2 regions of the Neobacillus niacini genome follow, and region 2 is predicted to be linked to the other one. Evidence: a T-box and tRNA genes for the amino acid it is inferred to sense, from the RefSeq annotation. Region 2 holds a T-box; the other holds one or more tRNA genes.
What was found. The T-box of region 2 lies ahead of ACN6MT_RS11985 (valine--tRNA ligase). A T-box ahead of a tRNA ligase gene usually reads a tRNA of that ligase, here a tRNA-Val.

Region 1: it encodes a tRNA-Val, which carries the amino acid that the T-box ahead of ACN6MT_RS11985 (valine--tRNA ligase) is inferred to sense. The anticodon was not compared.

What each region holds. Positions count from the first base shown of each region.
Region 1 covers NZ_CP183883.1:5,354,922-5,361,690, reverse strand. The annotation lists gene ACN6MT_RS26285 (UvrD-helicase domain-containing protein) at 1-1,499, opposite strand, end outside; gene ACN6MT_RS26280 (GNAT family N-acetyltransferase) at 1,624-2,049, opposite strand; gene ACN6MT_RS26275 (YjcG family protein) at 2,056-2,568, opposite strand; gene ACN6MT_RS26270 (alpha/beta hydrolase) at 2,670-3,392, opposite strand; gene ACN6MT_RS26265 (hypothetical protein) at 3,484-3,708, opposite strand; tRNA gene ACN6MT_RS26260 (tRNA-Val) at 3,856-3,927, shown strand; gene ACN6MT_RS26255 (hypothetical protein) at 4,184-4,624, shown strand; gene ACN6MT_RS26250 (hypothetical protein) at 4,920-5,369, shown strand; gene ACN6MT_RS26245 (YidH family protein) at 5,762-6,148, shown strand; gene ACN6MT_RS26240 (CoA-disulfide reductase) at 6,378-6,769, shown strand, end outside.
Region 2 covers NZ_CP183883.1:2,495,261-2,502,029, reverse strand. The annotation lists gene ACN6MT_RS11995 (sensor domain-containing diguanylate cyclase) at 1-1,476, opposite strand, end outside; gene ACN6MT_RS11990 (bifunctional folylpolyglutamate synthase/dihydrofolate synthase) at 1,549-2,871, opposite strand; gene ACN6MT_RS11985 (valine--tRNA ligase) at 2,941-5,586, opposite strand; T-box leader at 5,657-5,890, opposite strand; gene ACN6MT_RS11980 (hypothetical protein) at 6,061-6,258, shown strand; gene ysxE (spore coat protein YsxE) at 6,277-6,769, opposite strand, start outside.

The sequences.
Region 1 (6,769 bases), 2.9 Mb from region 2:
TTCGAACTTGCCAAACGTTCAAACACAGCCCGAGAACCAGCATTTGTCCGATATAAAATCGCAAAATCGGATGGTTTTGCTCCCTGTACAATTTTCTCTTGGATGTCGGTTACAATCATCGTAGCCTCTTCTTCTTCATCATAGGGGAAAAAGAGTATTGGAGACGTCCCAGATTCAAATTGCGCTTTCATTTTCTTTAGTCTTCTAACTTTATTCTTTGAAATCATCTCATTGGCTGCAGAGACGATTTCATGAGAGGAGCGGTAATTCTGGTCCAGTGAAACCAATTGTGCGAAGGGAAAGTCTTTTTCAAATGCTAACAGATAACTTGGGTCACTTCCTCTGAATGAATAGATTGATTGGTCATCATCCCCAACAGCACAAACATTTTTATGTTTGCCTGATAGCAGCTTTATTAGTTCATATTGAACCTTATTAATATCTTGAAATTCATCAATCATAAAATACTTAAAGCGATTTTGATAAAGTTCAAGCAGGGACGGGGAACTGCTTAGCAGTTGATAACAGCCAATCAGCATGTCGTCAAAATCAAATAAACCTTTTTGCTTTTTATATTCCTCATATTTTTTGTATAGGAAGGCGGTTTTTTCTTCCCAATCACTTTGAGGCTTCACTTCATGAGGGAAAAGAAGCGAATTCTTCCAGAAACCAATCTGTTGAAGTGCTAGATCATAAGCAAATTCCTTTTCAGATAAATCGATTTCCCTGCCTGCTTCTTTCAAAATCTTATCGCGCTGCCATTCCTTCTTTAACAGACGCTCTGCGGACCAATTGCTTCCTTCATGGAACATAAGGATACGATAAAAAATACTGTGGAAGGTGCCTGTCACCAACTTGTTTATTTGTTCCTTTTTAATCTGAGGGTATGTTAGTAAACGGGTTTTCATTTCTCCAGCAGCTTTTGAGGTAAAGGTAACGAGCATAATCGTGCCCGGATCAATTTTTTTAACATTCAGCATGTAAGCAGTACGTGCTGTAAGTACTCGCGTTTTACCGCTGCCAGCACCAGCAAGAACGAGTAATGATCCTTCTGTTTCCACGACTGCCGCTTTTTGGCTTATATCAAGTATGACTTCATTTGCTGCCAGTTCTTTTAAATAGGAATCATGTTCCAATTTGGTTGCAGTTGTAGTTTTTTTAAATGGAATGGAGCATTCAATTGTTTTGGCTGGACGGAATAGGCTTGTATTTTTTGCAGTTTCAATAATCGTTCTTCCTTGGGGAATACGGAATCCATTCCGTTCGACAATAACAGGTTCGAATTCATCCTCGATAACTGGTTCCGGGCATATATGTTCCGGAGATTTAATATGATAAAAATAGGGTTCTTTCTGTATGCCCAGAAATAACCGGACTTTTTCATTACAAACAGGACAAGATAACTCGCCGTTTTTTCCATGTAAATATAGAAGTTGATATTCTTCCCTTGCTAATTTGTCAAGAATAATCTTTTGGTTTTTGTGCATAGCAGATTTCATTTTTTAGCCTCTTTTTTTAAAAATACGACAAACTCTATGATAACAAAACCTGCTAATATCGAAAAGTGCCCTTGTTTTTGAAAAATGAAAAAAAGCACTTGCCGCTATGGGCAAATGCTTGGAATTAAATTTTTTTTATCATGGTCTTATGTGGAATTCCTGCGTCTAAAAATTCCTCTGAAACTACCTCATATCCAAGGTTAGCGTAGAAAGGGATAGCATGCGTTTGAGCATTTAACTTTAACTTATGTTGTCCTTCTTTTAGAGCATAAGCTTCAATTTCTCTCATTATTGCTTTTCCAGACCCATTATTTCTAGCTTCCTTTAATACGCAAATTCGTTCTACCTTTCCGTAACCATCCACGACACGATAGCGGCCAGCTGCAACCGGTGCACCTTGCTGGTGGTAAGAAACGAAATGGACTGCCTCTTCCTCAAATTGATCGATTTCCTCTTCTTCAGGGACATTTTGTTCGTCGATAAAAACGATTCTTCTGACAGAGAAGGCATCTTGTATTTCTTTTTCATTTTCACAAACTTTTACATTCACAGTTGATTATTCCTTTCCTAGGCGAAATGTTTCATATACCGTCCAAGAACCATTTTCTAGTTGGTATAGTAAATGGAATCGGTCAATAGTCTCTTCGTGGTCATATCTCTTCATCCTTAGTGAGCCATAAACATCTGAATGTTCATCATTCGATAGTTTTTGTCCAATGGTAATATGAGGCACGAATGCGTATTCTAAATTTTGCTCACTAAATTCTTGATTGATTTCATGGTGTAATTTGTTTAATTCTTCAGTTGGTTCTACTTTAAAGTAGATTACATTATTTACCGGCTGAAAAGAGCTGATTTTTCTGGTTTTTAAGGTAAAAGCACTGGTATTACTTGCAATTTTTCTTAACTTTTCCGCAAAATGAATGACTTCTTGTTCTGTTGCTTCAAAAGCATTTTTTAATGTTAAATGCGGAGTAATGAGTGAATAATGCGGGTCATAACGCTTACGATAGGAATTCGCTAAATCTTGTAGTTTTTTTGATGGGAATATAACAACCCCAAATTTCATATGTTTAACCTCCAGATTACAAGAATTTTTCTGTAATTAATCGGTGCAGTCATGGACCTTCCTGATATTATAGCAAATATTCAAAAAATATGAAATCACCTTTAAAACATCCTCTTTATGGCTCTCTTCAAATCCGGCTGCCAATAAGTCCATGTATGGCTGCCATCAAATTCATCGTAAAAGTATGTAAATGCTTTGTCATAAAAAATAGATGAAAGCTTGCGATTTGGACTAAGGAAGTCAATCATCTTACCATTAGAGGTTTGAACATCTGTTTCCTGATTGCCAACAATGTGATAGATTTCTATAAGTTCAGTTTCTTTAAAGCTGTTAACCATATCCAAGACCTTTTCATTTACAAATGGTGATTGCAAAAGAACTTTTCCAAAACTGTGCGGGTAATGGAGGGCGGTCATTAAAGAAACAGTTGCTCCCAGTGAGTCACCGATTAACGCTCTTGTAGACCCCATATGGTAGGTTGGAAACTCCTGATCCAGGAATGGAACTAATTCATGTGCTAGAAAACGAATGTACTGCTGATTTTGATAACCATCAGGGTGGTATTTTCTGCGGCGATCACCTACATCTTTATAGGGTATCCCAACAATGATTAAATTTTCAATTTCTCGTTTAAAAAGGTACTCATCTGCTAATCGACCTAGTTTACCAAGTTGAAAATAATCTCTGCCATCCTGGGCGATTAAAAGTGAGTACTTATATAATGGTGAGAAATTGGCTGGCAAATAGATGAGAAGAAGGACATCCTCTCCCAGCTCATTACTTTTAATTGTATATTCTTTTATCGTGCCTTTTGGTATCTCCATGCGACAATTCCCCCAATGTTCGATAGATACAAATGCATTTTATCATAACTATGTTGGGAATGCTCAATAGGAAGGAAATAGGAGTGTTGGATTAGTGTAGGAAGGGATTATTGGAGCGAGTATTTGGCATTAAGGATAAAATGTTTTCCCGGCGAAAGGTTCGCATTTGTTTACGAAGCAGGCAATAAGCACGAATGTAGTCATCATTGACTTCTTTTACAAGTAGTCTACGCTGTGAGATTTTTTGGTCTTCGGAAAGATAAATCATCTCTAAGGGAATATTATCCTCTATAGAACGTAATAAAAGCCCATCCATGTCTATACCGCCTTTCTGCTATCTTATACTCTTATTATATACGAACATTAGTTCTTTTATTCGAAGGGATTCAAAAATATTGTTCTTTTTTAAAACTATTGACTTTTTATGAGTTTTTACTATAATTATATTTGTAGCTTAATAAGAGATCTGATAGTTCAGCGGGAGAATACATCCTTGACAGGGATGGGGTCGGGGGTTCGAATCCCTCTCAGATCATAATAAAAACAACCTAACATCTAAATGGTGTTAGGTTGTTTTGCATCTTAGTTCGGAACGAAGTTAACCAAGTAAAATTGTAATCATTGTTTGAAATATAGGTGTTTTAAAAAGTGGTAAAAACAGAACGTATGTTTTAGGAAGCTGGTTTTAACTGAGGAACAATAAAGTATTCAAAAAGATGGACAAAATAACTTTTCACTTTCTGATTATACGAATAAGTTATAGTAATCTATTAGGAAAGGAAGTGAAATCGGTGAGAAGAAATACTAATGACAATACTGCTATTGCCTTGTTAAGGCAGGAATTTTCGTTTTATGTAAATGAGGCAGAGCTTGACCGGGTTTTAGGATTTATTGCGGATGAAGGAGTAACGCTCATTGCATTTACTATAACAACGATGGACAAGGGGGACGTTTATTTTGTCCGAATGATTGTCGGTCCTAATAACTGCAATAGTTCATTTGCCAACAAGGTTGCGCGGGAGGCTCTTCACTCAGTTTGCATACGGTACCATGAGAAGGAGGTCATTCAGATCATTATTAGTGAACCTTCGCCTGGATTCGGTAGAAAAATTTTACAAGCTTTATGCCCTCTAAGATTGTTTGCAACGTACACTGGAGATAATTCCCTGATACTGAACCTCTCGGATAACCGAACTGCTCTTAAATTACTAAGGGAAGCTAACATTATTTAGTTATGGTTTCTTACCAATCTTAAAGGTCTAATAAGTGGGAACTATACAGCATTTTTCAGCTATAAGTGTCTCGAATCAATGGTTTTCCCTCCACAACCAACTGGCTTGCTTTTGTTTGGGTTCCAAATCAACGTTATATTCATAAACGCAGAGGTCGTAACATCCTCTGCGTTTTTAAATGAGTTTAAATCCGCACGTTACTGAAGTTTGGCGATTATGGATTAATTTAGGCCCAATCATTACCTCTTTTCACACATAGCTTAATATTAAAATGGATATTTAGGATGTGGAAAATGTGAGTATCTCCAATGCAAGTTTGGAAAACACGGGACTTATTATTAGAACTGAGTTTTCTTTTATTACTGACGACCAAACTTTAGCTGTTATTTTATCTGACATTGCAGACGAGTCTGTGAATATTTCGGGTTATTTTACAACTAGAACGAAAGAAGATAAAAATTTTGTTAGGCTTGTACCGGGGACAAATGAATCCGAAAGCAAAAGAGACATTCAAATAGTAAGAAAAATACTTCAAGCTCTGCAAATACGATTTAATAAGGAAAAAATCATTACCATTTCGAATAGTAGGATTCCAGCAGGTATTCCTGGAGGCTATAGCAATCTTTATAACAGCTTATGGTGCAAAGTTGAAGTAAAATCCTTTTACGTAGGAGAAGGCGGGTTTATTTATCTAAATGTATCTGACATAAAAAAAGCACTAGATATTTTGTTAGAGGAAATGTAAAGCTATGTCTAATCACCATATTTCACCATATACTGAAGCCAAAGTATGGATACTTCTTGGAAAGTAGATCTTCTTTTAATAAGGCGTAAATCAAATGTAAGAGCTTATTTTCACAGACAGACAGATAGCTACTCTAAAGGGTTTTTCTTCATCACTTTTCTTGTCATAAACCTCTCGTTGTCTTCCATTGCGTGGATAATCTCATTTAAAAGCCTAACATTTATAAAAATGTTAGGTTTTTTTTACTGTTTGATGTGAAATTTTATAATGAAAGTAGGAATCATCTATCCACATAGGGTGCTAGGAAATCAGGATTTCGTCTCTTTTGCGGTATTAAGAGGATATTAGGGTATAAACTAAAAAGAAAAGCCTAAGTTAAGGAGGAGGAAGCAATGAGTATTGGGAAAGAAAAAGAAAGAGTCAATATTCCAACACTCGATTCAAGATATATTCAGCAGCATTTAGCAAATGAAAGAACGTTTTTAGCTTGGATTAGAACTGCTATTGCAATCATTGGAGTGGGCTTCTTAGTTACGAATTTACATTTTAATATGAAAGAAAGTCTTTCACCTGTTGGGGATTTACTTGCAAATATGATAGGAATTGCTTCAGTTGGTATCGGAATCATTACAATCATTATGGCAACCGTTGTTTACCTAATAAAAATTAATACGATTAATAACCAAACATATACGGCATCAAAAAAATATATTATTACTCTTAGTGTATTTATAATTGTTATTGCCTTATTATTTGGTTCATATTTCTTACTGATATAATATAAATTTTTATATTCTATAGGGGACTGAACTATAGATTGGTAGGTTATTTTAATGGGTCTTCACAGTAATTATGAAGGAATTGTGAACAAATTAAATAGAGTCTTTACATTATTTTTTTGCGAGTTATAATACCCATATAGGTATAAACCCTATAGGGTATATTATAAAATTGAATAGAAATATAAGTTTTTTATAAATAGATACTCAATTTGGAGGAGAATTTATTATGACTAAGAAAATTATCATTGTTGGTGGAGTTGCGGGTGGGGCGACAGCTGCAGCAAGATTAAGAAGAATCAGTGAAGATGTAGAGATTGTTCTTGTAGAACGTGGAGAACATATATCCTTTGCAAATTGCGGATTACCATATTACATTGGTGAGACTATTAAAGATAGAAGTAAATTATTAGTTCAAACTGTAAAAGGAATGTCGGAAAGATTTAATCTTGATATTCGCAACCTAAGTGAAGTATTGAGCATTAATATAGAAAACAAATACGTTACGATAAAGAATCTACAAAACGGCGAAGTTTATGAAGAATCATATGACAAGTTATTATTATCTCCTGGAGCAAGACCAATCGTTCCACCTATTCCCGGACTAAGTGAAAATACAAC
Region 2 (6,769 bases):
TTTATCAGCCTCCGGCAGTAACACTACAAATTCTTCCCCGCCATATCGAGCGACTGTTCCCCTTGAACCCACAAGATTACTTAACCTAGCTGCCAATTCACAAAGAATCTCATTTCCGCTCTGGTGCCCATATGTGTCATTGACTTCTTTAAAATGGTCGATATCAAGGATGATTAACGATAGGACTTTTCGTTGGAATTGGAATAGCTTATCGAATTCCTCCGTTAGTAATTTTTCAAAGTATCGATAATTATATAATTTCGTTAAGGCGCAGCGTTCACTCTGAGTTTTTGTGATTTCATAATGCTTGGCATTATCGATGGCAACTGCAAAATACGAACATAGGATATCAACGATCATCAACTGAGATCTCTCATAAGCTCTTTTTTGCTTTGAAGCAAGCATTAAGACTCCAATGACTTTTTTATTTCTGACAATAGGAACTGCTAACACACTTTCTGCGTCACTAGGAAGATACCCCTTCGTAAAGGGCTTCCAATCTTTTTTTGAATGATATAAATAACCTTTTTTCTTATCCCATACAAAACCGCTTATGCCCTGATTTTTTTTGATTTTAGCACTCTCCGTAGTAATTCCAGTCCCACACTGAATGCGACGGACTAATTGAAGCTCGTCATCACTGATGACATCAAAAATGTAGGCATAGTCAACGGGAAGCATTTCACTTAGTTTCTGCATAAAAAGGTCAATAACTCCATCAACCTCAAGGCGTTCAGCCATTTGGTGACCAATTTCAGCAGCCTTCTGTAAATATTCGTTGATTTTTTGACTTGAATAATAAAGCTTGAATATGATTGATAAACTTGCAAATGGAACAGCTACAATAAATAGCGCTAATAGTCCTTGAAAGTTATAAAACATATAGAGTACAAAGCCAAGCGGCAAAGTCATAAATGTGGTAACTGTCTCCACAATGAAATCTTTCCCAAAGTAGGATTCCTTACTTTTATAGATAAAATATAAATAAAATGAAATAATGACCTGATTTAGGAAGTAATTCACTACAGCATAAACTGCTGCAAGTGCAAGAGAATGCAGATTATTTATTATGGTAGGACCTGTTTGTCCACCAAGTGCATAGTAAACGACACCACTGACTAAAGAAACTAGAAAAAACATGATCAAGTTTAGCGGTAAACGGAAAAGTTGCTCCTTTTGTAGACGCAGCCTGAGTAATAACACAATGACTGCAGCCTGCGCAAAAATCATTTCAACAAATATTCCGAAACTTAAGAATGTAGCGAGTGATACCCATTGAATTAAGAAAATAGGCGTATTATTTATGACCATTGGCATAAAGGCAACAACCGATGTTAAAATCAAAAATGCTGCAATATCTAACCATTTACCTGAAATGTGAGGAGGATAAGTTTGATAGGTAAACCACAATCCTGCTGGAACGAGCAAGAGCCATACTAGAAATATATTTCGTTTTGTTTTTGCGGCAACTGTCAATCTAGCCCCTCCTTATCAAACAGTTATTTTGAAATCAAGATAATTCTATTTTACCAAAAATCTAGGAGCCTGTCATAGTGAAATCGTCTTGTTTTTCAAAAATTCACTCAAATAAAGTTTAACCTCAGAAATGAAATACAAAGAGCCTGTTACGACAAGTATCTGGTCATTCTTTAAAGAATTAATAATCTCTGCTAGATGTATGTCCCATTTGTCTTCCATTGCTTTATTTTTGGATTTACTGATCGCAAATAAATCTTTTGCTTGAGCAGCACGAGGAAAGTCAAATGACACGAAGGAAATTTCATCTGCCACTTGATCTAATTGGGCAATCATTTGGTCCAGCTTTTTATCTTTTAAGGCTGCAAATACAATATTAATATGATAGTTAGAATAACGAGTAGAAAGTTCCTTAACCAGTACCGAAATTCCCTCATCATTATGAGCGCCATCAATAATGACGATTGGACGATGAGAAAGGATTTCAAATCTTCCTGGCCAATACGCTTTCTTTAAGCCTGTCCTAATGTCCTCCTCGCAGATGGAAAAATCCCCATCTTGATTGATAGCTTGAACAGCCATTACTGCTAAGGAAGCATTTTCTGTTTGGTATTGACCAATCATGCTGATTTGCAACTGTTCGATTTTATGGTCATTACACTCTAATGTAAACATCTCTCCATTAGCTTGTGGGCTGTGGGAGGTAATGGTGAAATCCTGATTCAATCGAAATAGTGAGGCATGCTTTTTTTCAGCCTGTTCCTGTATGACCTTCATTGCTTCTTCATTTTTTACGGCAGTATATGTAGGAATCCCTTCTTTAATAATGCCTGCCTTTTCAAAAGCAATTTCTCCGTACGTGTGCCCTAGTATATTTGTATGATCTAACCCAATGTTTGTAATGATAGAAGCGATTGGCTGAATAATATTAGTAGAATCAAACCTTCCGCCTAAGCCCACTTCATAGATAACCATGTCCACTTGATTGATATTGGCAAAATAATAGAAAGACATTGCTGTAATAACTTCAAACTCAGTTGGTCCGCCTAACTCAGTTTCTTCCAATTCATCCGCAAGAGGACGAATCACATTGGTTAACTCAAGGATTTCTTCGTCACTGATGGGCTTCCCATTTACAGAGATTCGCTCATTAAATTGTTCAATATATGGTGATGTAAACGTACCCACGGTATAGCCTGCTGCTTCGAGAATATTGCGTAGGAAGGTTACCGTTGACCCTTTCCCATTTGTTCCGCCAATATGAACAGTTTTCATTTTCCGCTCTGGAGACCCGAGCTTTTCCATCATCCATTCCATTCGGGAAAGTCCTGGTTTAATCCCAAGCCTTAATCTTGCGTGTATCCATTCAAGGGCTTCGTTATAAGTTGTAAACATTTTGGCCACCCCATCTTTATTTTCTAAAAGAAGACGAATCCTACTATAGGACTCGTCTCGATATCTTTATTATAATCCTTTTAACTCATTTATACGAGCCTCTACTAGCGCTCTTTTTTCACGATAGTCTTTTTCCTTTGCCCGTTCTTCGGCTACTACACTCTCCGGTGCCTTTTTCATAAAGCCCTCGTTATTTAGCTTCTTTTCAACTCTGTCTACTTCTTTGGTTAACTTGTCGTATTCTTTCTGTAGACGAGCAATTTCTTCGTCAATGTTAATTAAACCTTCTAGTGGAAGATAGATCTCCAAGCCAGTAATGACAGCTGTCATTGCCTTCTCTGGTGTTTCAAGGTTTGTTCCCAATTGTAATTCTTCTGGGTTACAGAATTTTTCAATATAACTGCGGTTCTTTTCAAGCGCCTTTAGTACTGAATCATCCTTTGCCTTTACAAGCATTTTAATCTTCTTGCTCATTGGCGTGTTTACCTCAGCACGAATGTTTCGTACGGAACGAATCATTTCCATTAACATCTTCATTTCTTGAGCCGCTTGTTCATCAGAGTAAGCCGGAATCACTTCTGGCCACTTAGCCGTTGTGATTGACTCTCCATTATGAGGGAGGTTCTGCCAGATTTCCTCGGTAATGAATGGCATGAACGGATGTAACAAACGCATTGTCTGATCAAGAACATGTGCAAGAATCGAACGAGTAGTTTTCTTTGCAGCTTCATCCTCACCATATAGCGGAAGTTTTGCCATTTCAATGTACCAATCACAGAAATCATCCCAGATGAAGTTGTATAGTGCACGGCCGGCTTCTCCGAATTCATAACGCTCTGAAAGTTTGGTAACACTCTCAATGGTTTCATTTAATTGAGTTAGAATCCATTTATCTGCAACGGACTTTTCACCGCTAAAATCGATTTCTTCATATGTCATGCCATCCATGTTCATCAATGCAAAACGAGAAGCATTCCAAATTTTATTGGCAAAGTTCCAAGTCGATTCAACTTTCTCGAAGCTAAAGCGTAAATCCTGACCAGGAGAGCTTCCGGTTGAAAGGAAGTAACGCAATGAATCAGCACCGTATTTTGCGATAACATCCATTGGGTCCACACCGTTACCTAAAGATTTACTCATCTTACGTCCTTGTTCGTCACGAACCAAACCATGGATGAGAACGTCTTTAAATGGTCGTTCACCTGTAAATTCCAAGCTTTGGAAAATCATCCGGGATACCCAGAAGAAAATGATATCATAACCAGTTACGAGTACATCGGTTGGGAAGAAACGCTTGAAGTCCTCTGCTTCAACATTTGGCCAGCCCATTGTGGAGAATGGCCATAGTGCCGAACTGAACCATGTATCCAATACGTCTTTATCCTGCTCCCAATTTTCACTGTCTGCAGGAGCTTCATGACCAACGTAAACTTCACCAGTTTCCTTATGGTACCAAGCAGGAATGCGGTGGCCCCACCAAAGCTGTCTTGAAATACACCAGTCGCGAATATTCTCCATCCAGTGCAGGTACGTTTTTTCAAAGCGCTCAGGTACGAAGTTAACTTTGTTTTCTTTATTTTGTAGTGCGATGGCTTCGTCTGCCAGCGGCTGCATTTTAACAAACCATTGTGTTGAAAGGTATGGCTCAACAACTGCCCCACTGCGCTCAGAATGGCCAACGGAGTGCAAATGCTCTTCAATTTTGAATAGAACGCCTTGTTCTTGAAGGTCTTTCACAATTTGCTTGCGGCATTCAAAACGGTCCATTCCTTTGTACTTTCCAGCTCTGTCATTCATTGTGCCATCTTCATTCATAACTAGTACGCGCTCAAGATTATGACGGTTCCCGATTTCAAAATCGTTCGGGTCATGTGCTGGTGTAATTTTAACGGCCCCAGAACCGAATTCCATATCCACATAGTCATCGCCAACAATCTTAATTTCACGGCCAACGATAGGAAGGATAACGGTTTTGCCAATTAGGTGCTTATAGCGCTCATCTTCTGGATGAACTGCAACTGCTGTATCACCTAACATGGTTTCTGGACGAGTGGTAGCTACTTCAATGTGTCCAGAACCGTCCGCTAACGGATATTTCATATGATAAAAAGCACCTTGAACATCCTTGTAGATAACTTCGATGTCTGATAAGGCTGTTTTTGTTGATGGATCCCAGTTGATGATATATTCACCGCGATAAATAAGTCCCTTGTTATATAAGGTGACAAATACTTCACGTACCGCTGCTGATAGACCTTCATCAAGTGTGAACCGCTCACGGCTATAGTCTAAGCCTAGACCTAGTTTCGCCCACTGTTGGCGGATATGGGAGGCGTATTCCTCTTTCCACTTCCATGTTTCCTCAACGAACTTTTCACGTCCTAGGTCGTAACGGCTTTTGCCTTCGCCGCGAAGTTTTTCTTCAACCTTCGCTTGTGTCGCGATTCCAGCATGGTCCATACCTGGCAGCCATAGTACATCATAGCCCTGCATCCGCTTCATACGTGTAACGATATCTTGTAATGTTGTATCCCAAGCATGCCCTAAGTGCAGCTTCCCCGTTACGTTTGGCGGTGGAATAACGATTGTATAAGGCTGTTTTCCTTCATCATTTTGCGCTTCGAAAAACTTACCTTTAACCCACCAATCATATCGTCCCTGCTCAATCGACTGTGGATCATACTTCGTCGGCATGGTAATTTCTTTTGTTTCCATTTGACCATCTCCTTGTTTTCTTTTTCTGTCATTTAAGTAAAACTAGACAAACAAAAAACCCCATTCGTCATAAAAGGACGAATGGAGTTTGCTTCGCGGTACCACCTTTTTTCCAATCATAAAGAAACTGATTGGCGCTTAAATGGATAACGGATTTGATCCGTCCTCAACTAGTAGGATGTAATCCGTTCGCTGAAGAAGCTCAAGGGCGACCTTCCGAGTGTCTGCTTAGGAATCCTTTCAGCTAATGGTTCCCTCTCTTTAAGCAGATTAACGTCGTACTCTTCCCTGTCTTTGCTTTTACTTTTTAATTGATATAGTTATACTACCCAAAAAGTTATCTTGACGTCAATAATGATAACCAATTTTTTTATATTATATACGAATTTGTAAAATACGTTAAGGAATTAGGAGAATTCACTATGTAAAAAGAATATATATAAAAGAAATGCTATTTTGGAGAGGAAGGTTGCGATGAAGCGGAGGAAGTTTATCACCAAGTATGCTTATACTCCATGGTTTCGAACCACTAGGAGAGTGTGTGCGCAGTTGATCTTGCCGTTTACGATATTCCAATTAATACGTACATTGTTTATTCCAACCGTATTTGATGTTCTTTTATTGACGGTTTTTATTGCGATTGCCGTTTCAATTTATTTTGAAATTGTTTAAGAGCCCAAAAAGCAAAAGTTATTGCTGCTGGGCTCCTTCTTTTGCCTGTTTCTCCTGCTCATCAATTTCCGTCATTCTCATGACTACATATTCAGAATTCTTCAAATGCCAGTATTTGCGCTGCAGCATTCGAACAAATTTCAACTCATTTTTCGGCTGTTCTTTTTTATAATACCGTTCGGCCACCTGAATGATTGGAATTGGATAAGCTAAATAACTAAAGAATAGTAGTTTTTCATCCACTTTGAAGGGAAAATATTTATAGTAATGGTAAATCCACTCAACCGCTTCGTCATTTCGTGTTGGCGGGGTATTAAAGGAACGTGATAAGTATGGCAATAAATCATGAATGGGCGAGCCGTAACGGGCATTTTCAAAGTTAATAAAATAACCATAACCCTTGTCGTCATAAAGAAAATGCTCGGAAGATACTTTTCCATGGGTAATCACCATTCGTGCTTTTTCTTCTTCCTTTGTTTTTTCATACCATTCTTCGAATTTCGTTTTAGAA